Eleftheria terrae: one gene and its partner. The protein of the gene in region 2 interacts with the protein of the main gene of each other region in a pairwise test. Links are inferred from orthologs where the notes say so. Each region holds a gene or a part of one and is shown on either strand. Other genes may lie near its edges.

What was found. Proteins that work in one complex are often made in the same cells at the same time.
Region 1: the proteins of dnaE (region 2) and dnaQ interact in binary tests that used the Escherichia coli proteins (3 or more experiments, as listed by UniProt). The link is inferred for Eleftheria terrae from one-to-one orthologs.

Annotation. Positions count from the first base shown.
Region 1 is NZ_CP106951.1:1,371,670-1,374,897, forward strand. What follows is about bases 380-3,228. They hold dnaQ (DNA polymerase III subunit epsilon), read right to left. Parts: upstream 2,234-3,228; coding sequence 1,526-2,233; downstream 380-1,525. Other genes in these bases: N7L95_RS05985 (DUF2138 family protein), read right to left, coding at 380-639; N7L95_RS05990 (hypothetical protein), read left to right, coding at 900-1,289; fdx (ISC system 2Fe-2S type ferredoxin), read right to left, coding at 2,274-2,612; hscA (Fe-S protein assembly chaperone HscA), read right to left, coding at 2,624-3,228. Outside these bases: more of N7L95_RS05985, read right to left, coding at 1-379. UniProt on the Escherichia coli protein: DNA polymerase III is a complex, multichain enzyme responsible for most of the replicative synthesis in bacteria. The epsilon subunit contain the editing function and is a proofreading 3'-5' exonuclease.
Region 2 is NZ_CP106951.1:1,606,833-1,611,647, forward strand. The notes cover bases 429-4,484. They hold dnaE (DNA polymerase III subunit alpha), read right to left. Parts: upstream 4,148-4,484; coding sequence 629-4,147; downstream 429-628. Other genes in these bases: N7L95_RS07070 (hypothetical protein), read right to left, coding at 429-539; N7L95_RS07080 (sulfurtransferase), read left to right, coding at 4,358-4,484. In the rest of the region: more of N7L95_RS07070, read right to left, coding at 27-428; more of N7L95_RS07080, read left to right, coding at 4,485-4,815. UniProt on the Escherichia coli protein: DNA polymerase III is a complex, multichain enzyme responsible for most of the replicative synthesis in bacteria. This DNA polymerase also exhibits 3' to 5' exonuclease activity. The alpha chain is the DNA polymerase catalytic subunit.

The DNA.
Region 1 (3,228 bases), 240 kb from region 2 along the record:
GGCGGCTGGGCCCGACACCGAGCCGTCCTCCTTCAGCAGCAGGCCGGGATGCGACAAGACCACGGTGCGCTCGCCTCGCGAGGCAAACAACCAAGTGGTGCGCGCATTGATGCGCGCTGCATAGACGGTGCTCTTGCGACCGATCAGCGGCCCGACCTCACCGGCCACGCTCAACTGCGAATCGGGCAGCGCCACCTTGGCCAGTTGCAGCACCGCCTGCGTCGCCAAGTTGTGCTCCAGCATCAGCACGAAGTGCTCGGGCCGGCCCTTGCCGTCCCGCCACAGCGCAATCTCGCCGGGCGCGTCGAGCACGGTGGCGACCAAGCGGTCGCTCCAGGTCAGCTGGTGGTCATAGGCCAGGCGCTTGACGGTGCCCAGCAGCGAGAGCCGCGTCGGGTGGTCTTCGTAGTAGTGGACGAAGTCTTCGGTGAGGATGTCGCGCAGCAGCGGCGCGGCGACCAAGTCCTTGGACAGGGCGGACAAGCGGGCCGAGCGCACCAGCAGATCCGGCTGGCCCAGGTCCACCTCCAGCGCATTGAAGCTGCCGGCGAAGCGGCCCCGCGTCAGCGCCGCCACCGCGATCGCCACCACCAACACGCCCGCCATCCCGATGGCGAACCAACGCGCTTTGCGATTCACAACTGCCCTTCCCTCTCTGCGTCCGTTTGTATCTGAGGCCCGCGCGAGCATACCTGCTCAGCCACGCTCTGCATCCCCCCATGATGGAGGATGGGCAGCGGTTCGAGCGCGAGAAGCAGGCATTTCCGCGCACTATGTCGCAGTGCAGTCGAGAGAAGCATCACAGCAAAAGGAAAAAGATGAGCATGCAAGTACTTCGGCGTGCCTGGGCCCGGCTTTTCAGGGGCACGAGCCGAACGCCTGCAGCGGACGCAGCGTCGGTGGTCCATGAAGAATTGCCGACCTGGGTCCTGGAGGCGATGGCGTTGTTGATTGGCGGGCCAGTGAACCCCGCCGTCTTCGAGCGGTGGTACAAGCGCGCCCTGCGCGACAGCAGCCATCGTTATGTGACGCTGCAGGCGCAGTTCGGCACGGTCACGTATGTGGTGGATCGTGAGCGGCAACGCTGCTTCGCCGACCCCAACGGCAGTGCCCTGCACTTCCAGGGCGCGGTGTTGACCCTCGAAGGGGACGAGAGCCGCTTCCAGCCCTTCCCGGCAGTGACGGATCTCTACACCGTCGACCTTGCCTCGGGCACGCTGGCCTGGCAGGACTGCCCGCACACCGGCGCCATGCAGGATTTCGAGCGCTTCACGAATTCGCATGCGTAGCTCGCCACCCCGCACCTGGGCAACGCGACGCGGAGCCCTCAGCCCTCAGCCCTCCAGAAACGACAAAGCCCTCACGAGGAGGGCTTTGTCGTTCTTCTTATTGGTGGGTGGTACAGGGATTGAACCTGTGACCCCTGCCGTGTGAAGGCAGTGCTCTACCGCTGAGCTAACCACCCGGGATTCCGGTTTCAGTCGTCAACTTCTTGTTTGTTTGTCGTTGCGACCGAAGAACGCAATTATGGCAGAACTTTTCGCCAAATGGTAGCCCCCGACGAAGATTTATCGAGCTGGACCAAAACCGCCTCGTGCTCGACCGTCTCGGCCTCGGTGGCCAGCAGCACCGGCAGCTGGAACTGGCTCAGATCAATGCGTTCCACTTCCAGCTCCTGCGGCCCACCCTCATCGGCCTCGATGACCAGCGACTCCTGGCCGCGCGTCATCTGGATGTAGACCTCGGCCAGCAAGCCGGCATCGAGCAGGGCGCCGTGCAGCGTACGGCTTGAGTTGTCGACCTCCAGCCGCTTGCACAGCGCGTCCAGCGAGTTCGACTTGCCGGGGAACATCTCGCGCGCCATCAGCAGGCTGTCGGTCACACCCGCCACCAGCGTGTGGAACTTCGGGCGCCCCAGGCGCTTGAGCTCGGCGTCGAGGAAGCCGACGTCGAAGCTGGCGTTGTGGATGATGATCTCGGCCCCGGCCAGGTAGTCGAGCAGCTCGTCCGCAATGGCGGCGAACACCGGCTTGTCCGCCAGGAACTCGTCGGTCAACCCGTGGATCTTCACCGCGTCCTCATGGTTCGGGCGCTCCGGGTTGACGTAGAAGTGCTTGTTGTTGCCGGTCAACCGGCGGTTCACCATCTCCACGCAACCGATTTCGATGATGCGGTCGCCGGACTCCGGGCTCAGGCCGGTGGTTTCGGTGTCGAAGAAGATCTGTCGCGTCATGCGGCGATTATCGCGAAGCGGCCGCTGCGGCCGCGCCGGCTCAGTGGTTCTCTCTCGCGTGATTGATCGAATACTTGGGGATTTCGATCGTCACGTCCTGCTGCGCCAGGATCGCCTGGCAAGACAGCCGCGACTGCGGCTCCAGGCCCCAGGCGCGGTCCAGCATGTCCTCCTCGCCTTCCTCGGGCTCGTTGAGCGAGTCGCCGCCCTGGCGCACGATGACGTGGCAGGTGGTGCAGGCGCAACTCATCTCGCAGGCGTGCTCGATCGCGATGTCGTTGTCGAGCAGCGCCTCGCAGATCGAGGTGCCGGCCGGCGCCTGGATCTCGGCGCCTTCCGGGCAGAAGTCGTTGTGGGGCAGAATCTTGATGATGGGCATGGTGTAGGGAATCAGACCTCTTCGACGCTGCGTCCCGCCAGCGCCTGGCGGATGCTGCGGTTCATGCGCTCGGCCGCGAAGCTCTCGGTGCCCTTGGCCAGGTCTTCCAGCGCGGCTTCAATCACGCGGTGGTCTTCCTGTTGCGCCGCGCGCGCCACGGCAGCCGTGAGTGCATCGATGGAGGCGCGCTCCTCGGGCGCCAGCAGGTCGCCGTCGCGCTCGAGCGCCACCTGCGTGGCCAGCAGCAGGCGCTCGGCTTCCACCCGGGCCTCACGCAGCGCACGCAGCTTCATGTCGCTCTCGGCGGTGCTGAAGCTCTCGTGCAGCATGCGGGCGATCTCGTCGTCGCTCAGGCCGTAGCTGGGCTTGACCGCAATGGCCGCCTCGACACCCGAGCCCTCCTCGCGAGCCGACACGTTCAGCAGGCCATCGGCATCGACCTGGAAGCTGACCCGGATGCGCGCCGCACCCGCAGCCATCGGCGGGATGCCGCGCAGTTCGAAGCGGGCCAGCGAGCGGCAGTCGCTCACCAGCTCACGCTCACCTTGCACGACGTGGATGGCCATCGCGGTCTGGCCATCCTTGAAGGTGGTGAAGTCCTGGGCGCGGGCGGTCG
Region 2 (4,815 bases):
CGGCAGGGGCCGGAGGCGGCGAGGGCTCAGTGACCGTGACGCCCGTGACCATGGCCACGGCCGTGGCCATGGCCGTGGCCCGGGTGGTCGTCCTCGGCATCGCGCCGGTCGCGACGATCGTAGGACCCATGGCGGTCATCGCCACGGTCGCGCCGCTCGTAGCGGCCGTCGTCCCGATCCCAACCTTCTCTGACGAAATACACCGGCGTGCCGCAGGCGTGGTAGCGATGGCAGTGCTTGCCCCAGTTCTTGGCATGCCCGGGCGGCACATGCATGTAGACCGGCTGCGGCATCACCCGCGGCCGGGCGATGATCACCGGCTGCGCATAGATGACCGGCGGCGGCGGCCGGTTGCCGATGTCAATGCGGCCGTACACCCCCGGCTGGCTGATGCTCACCGAGACGCCGACATCCTGGGCGGCGCTGGCCGCCGCCGCGACGGCGAGCGCCAGGCCAACGGCTGCTGATATTGCTTTCACTGCGGGCTCCACATCGGCCGGCACCGCATCGGAGCCGACCCAGTACAACAATGCCGGCATCTTAGTGCGCTTCCAGCCCATCGAAGGGAAGATCGCCCACGTTTCCGACCAACGTGCCGGAGGAATCCACAAAAGGCGTCCCACCGGCCTCACATGGCTTTCTGCGGCTCCTCGTAGATGACGGTGGCTTGCCCGGCCTGGGCGCCCTGGCGCCAGCGCTGCAGAGCCTCGTCGCTGGGATAGAAACGCGCCTCTTCGCCCAGGTCCAGCTCGCCGTAGGCGGCCGGGCGGTTCAAGAGCAGCCGCACGGTCAGGCCTTGCAGCAGGTCGCCGTGCTCGGTCTGGGTGCGCTTGGGCGGGAACTGCCTGATCAGCTCGCCGATGGGCGGCGCCGAGCCGTTGACCGCCACCCGCAGGTACTTGCCGAAGCGGCAGCGGGCGCTGGTGAGGTCCCAGACCTGCTGCACGTTCAGGCGCAGCCCGCCGGAAAAGCGGTCGGGCTGCACCTTGCCTTGCACGACGATCAGCTCGTCGTCCTTGAACAGCTCGCGATGGGCGTCCAGCAACTCCTCGTTGGCGACCGCCTCGATCACTTCGCTCCGGTCATCGAGCTTGAAGATGGCCACCCGGCCCCGCTGGCCGTTGACCACCCGCAGGTCGCTGACGATGCCGGCCAGCATCTGCGGCTCGCGGCTGTCGATCAGGTCGGCGATCTTGCGCTTGGCGAACTGGCGCACCTCGGGCTCGTATTCGTCGAACAGGTGGCCCGACAGGTAGAAGCCGATGGCGACCTTCTCGAAACCCAGGCGTTCCTTGATGCTCCACGGCTCGGCCGCCACCAGCTCGGGCTCCTGCGAGGACGAGGCATGGCAGTCGCCGAAATCGAACAGACCGCCCTGGTCGGCGTTGGCCGCCTGCGCGCCGGCGTATTCGAAGGCCAGCCCGATGCTGGCGACCAGCTGCGCCCGGTTGGGCTCGAGCGTGTCGAAGGCGCCGGCCTTGATCAGTGCCTCCACCGTGCGCTTGTTGATGCGGCTGCGGTCCACCCGGGCGCAGAAGTCGAACAGGCTCTTGAAAGGCCCCCCCTCCTCCCGCGCCTGCACGATGGCCTCGATGGCGCTCTGGCCGGTGCCCTTGACGGCCCCCAGGCCGTAGCGCACCACCTTGTTGGCGACCGGCTCGAAGCGGTAGCCGCCGGTGTTGACGTTGGGCGGCTCGAAGGTGATGCCCAGGGCCACCGCATCGTCGTAGAAGATCTTCAGCTTGTCGGTGTCGTCGAGCGCCACGGTCATGTTGGCTGCGACGAATTCGGCCAGGTAGTGCACCTTGAGCCAGGCCGTGTGATAGGCCAGCAGCGCATACGCGGCCGCGTGCGACTTGTTGAAGCCGTAGCCGGCGAACTTCTCCATCAAGTCGAAGATTTCGTTGGCCAGCTCGGGCGGGATGCCGTTCTTGGCAGCGCCCTCGGCGAAGATCAGCCGGTGCTTGGCCATCTCCTCCGCCTTCTTCTTGCCCATGGCGCGGCGCAGCAGGTCGGCGCCGCCGAGCGAATAGCCGCCCAGCCGCTGCGCCACCTGCATCACCTGCTCCTGGTAGACCATGATGCCGTAGGTCTCCTCCAGCACCTCCTTCATCAGCGGGTGCGGATACTCGACCTCCTCGCGCCCGTGCTTGCGGGCGCAGAAGCTGGGGATCAGGTCCATCGGGCCTGGGCGGTAGAGCGCCACCAGCGCGATGATGTCCTCGAACACGCTCGGCTTGGCGTCGCGCAGCATGCCCTGCATGCCGCGACTTTCCAGCTGGAACACGGCGACCGTCTTGCCTTCCGAGAGCAGCTGGTAGGACGCCTTGTCGTCCAGCGGAATGGTCTCGAAAGCGAAGTCCTTCTGCGACGGGTGCCGCTTGACGATGAATTCCTTGGCCGTCTCCAGGATGGTGAGCGTCGCCAGCCCCAGGAAGTCGAACTTCACCAGGCCGATGGCCTCGACGTCGTCCTTGTCGTATTGCGACACCGCGGAGTCGCTGCCGGGTTGCATGTAGAGCGGGCAGAAATCGGTGATCTTGCCGGGCGCGATCAGCACGCCGCCAGCGTGCATGCCGATATTGCGCACCATGCCCTCGACCCGCTCGGCCAGTGCGAGCAGCTCGGCCACCTCTTCCTCGTTCTTCTCGCGCTCCTCGATCTCGGGCGCTTCCTTGCGGGCGTAGATGATGCCGGGGTCGGGCTTGTCGCCGGGGCGCTTGAGCGTCACGGTCTTGCCCGGCGGCGCGGGGATGAGCTTGGCGATGCCGTCCACGTGGCCATAGCCCATGCCCAGCACCCGGCCCACGTCACGCAGCGCGGCCTTTGCGGCCATGGTGCCGAAGGTGGCGATCTGCGACACCGCATCACGGCCGTACTTCTCCTTGACGTAGTCGATGACGCGGTCGCGGTTGGCCTGGCAGAAGTCGATGTCGAAGTCGGGCATCGAGACCCGCTCGGGGTTCAGGAAGCGCTCGAACAGCAAGTTGTAGCGCAGCGGGTCGAGGTCGGTGATCTTCAACGCATAGGCCACCAGCGAGCCGGCCCCCGAGCCCCGGCCCGGGCCCACCGGGCAGCCGTTGTTCTTGGCCCAGTTGATGAAGTCGGCCACGATCAGGAAGTAGCCGGGGAAGCCCATCTTCAGGATGGTGTTGATCTCGAAGTCGAGCCGCTCCACGTAGCGCGGCATCGCTTCCTCGCGCTTGGCGGCGTCCGGGAAGAGCAGCAGCATGCGCTCCTTCAGGCCCTCATGCGAGGCATACCGGAAGTACTCCTCCATCGGCATGCGGCGGCCGTCCACCTCCGGCGTCGGGAAGTCGGGCAGCTGCGGCTTGCCCAGCACCAGCGTCAGGCTGCAGCGCTTGGCGATCTCCACCGTGTTGGCCAACGCCGACGGCAGGTCGGCGAACAAGGCCTCCATCTCGGCCTGGGTCTTGAAGTACTGCTCGCGGGTGAAGCGCTTGACGCGGCGCGGGTTGGTCAGCGTCTCGCCTTCGGCGATGCAGGTGCGGGCCTCGTGCGCCTCGAAGTCATCAGGCGTCTGGAACTGCACCGGATGGGTCGCCACCACCGGCAGGCCCAGCCGGGCGGCCAGCGGCACCGCGGCCCGCACATGCGCCTCGTTGCCGGGCTGGCCGGCGCGCTGCAGTTCGATATAGAACCGCTGCGGGAACAGCGCTGCCAGGCGCTGCGCCAGCGCTTCGGCACGTGCATCGTCGCGCGCCAGCAGGGCCTGGCCCACCGGGCCCAGGTCGGCGCCCGACAAGGCGATGAGGCCGCCATTGAGGTCCTGCAGCCATTCCCACTTCAGGCAGGCCTTGGCCAGGTTGACGTTCTGCGTCCAGGCGCGCGCCAGCAGTTCGCAAAGATTGAGGTAGCCGGCCTTGTCCTGGATCAGCAGCAGCAGGCGGCTGGGCGCCTTCTCGCCGTGGCCCGGCTCCAGCCACACGTCGGCGCCGATCAGCGGCTTGACACCGCTGCCGCGCGCCTCCTTGTAGAACTTGATGGCACCAAAGAGATTGCTCAGGTCGGTGATCGCCAGCGCGATCTGCTGGTCGGCCGCGGCGGCGGCCACCACATCGTCGACACGCAGGGTGCCGTCCACCACCGAGAACTCGGTGTGGGTGCGAAGGTGTACGAAGGGCATTGCGTGAATCTAATAAGTGAAGCGTGGCGACGCGGCGCCACGCCGGGCGGTGATGCCGAGTCGGGTCGGCGCCCACGGCGCGGGCTGGCCGTGGCGGAAGGCCGCACCACCGGGGAGCATGCGCCCACATCCCGGCAGCGGCCGCGCAACACGGTCCGGATGCGCCGATTTTAGGGAAGGTCACGGCCTGGCCCTGCCTAAAATCCGGGCGTGAACGAGATCCTCAACATTTCCGCCTACAAATTCGTCTCGCTGGACGACTGCGCCGCACTGCGGGAGCGGCTGCATGCCGAGGCCCAGCGCCTCGGCCTGATGGGCACCGTGCTGCTGGCCGAGGAAGGCATCAACCTCTTCCTGGCCGGCCCGGCGCCTGCGGTGCGCGACTTCGTCAGCGGGCTGCAGGCCGACCCGCGCTTCGCCGACCTGGCGCCCAAGGAAAGCTGGTCGGCCCGCGTGCCGTTTCGCAAGCTGCTGGTCAAGGTCAAGCGCGAGATCATCCGCATGAACCACCCGACCATCCGCCCGCAGGCGGGCCGCGCGCCGGCAGTGGACGCCGCCACGCTTGCGCGCTGGCTGGAGCAGGGCCGGGACGACGAAGGCCGGCCGGTGGTGACGCTGGACACGCGCAACGCCTTCGAAGTGGACTACGGCAGCTTCGACAACGCCAT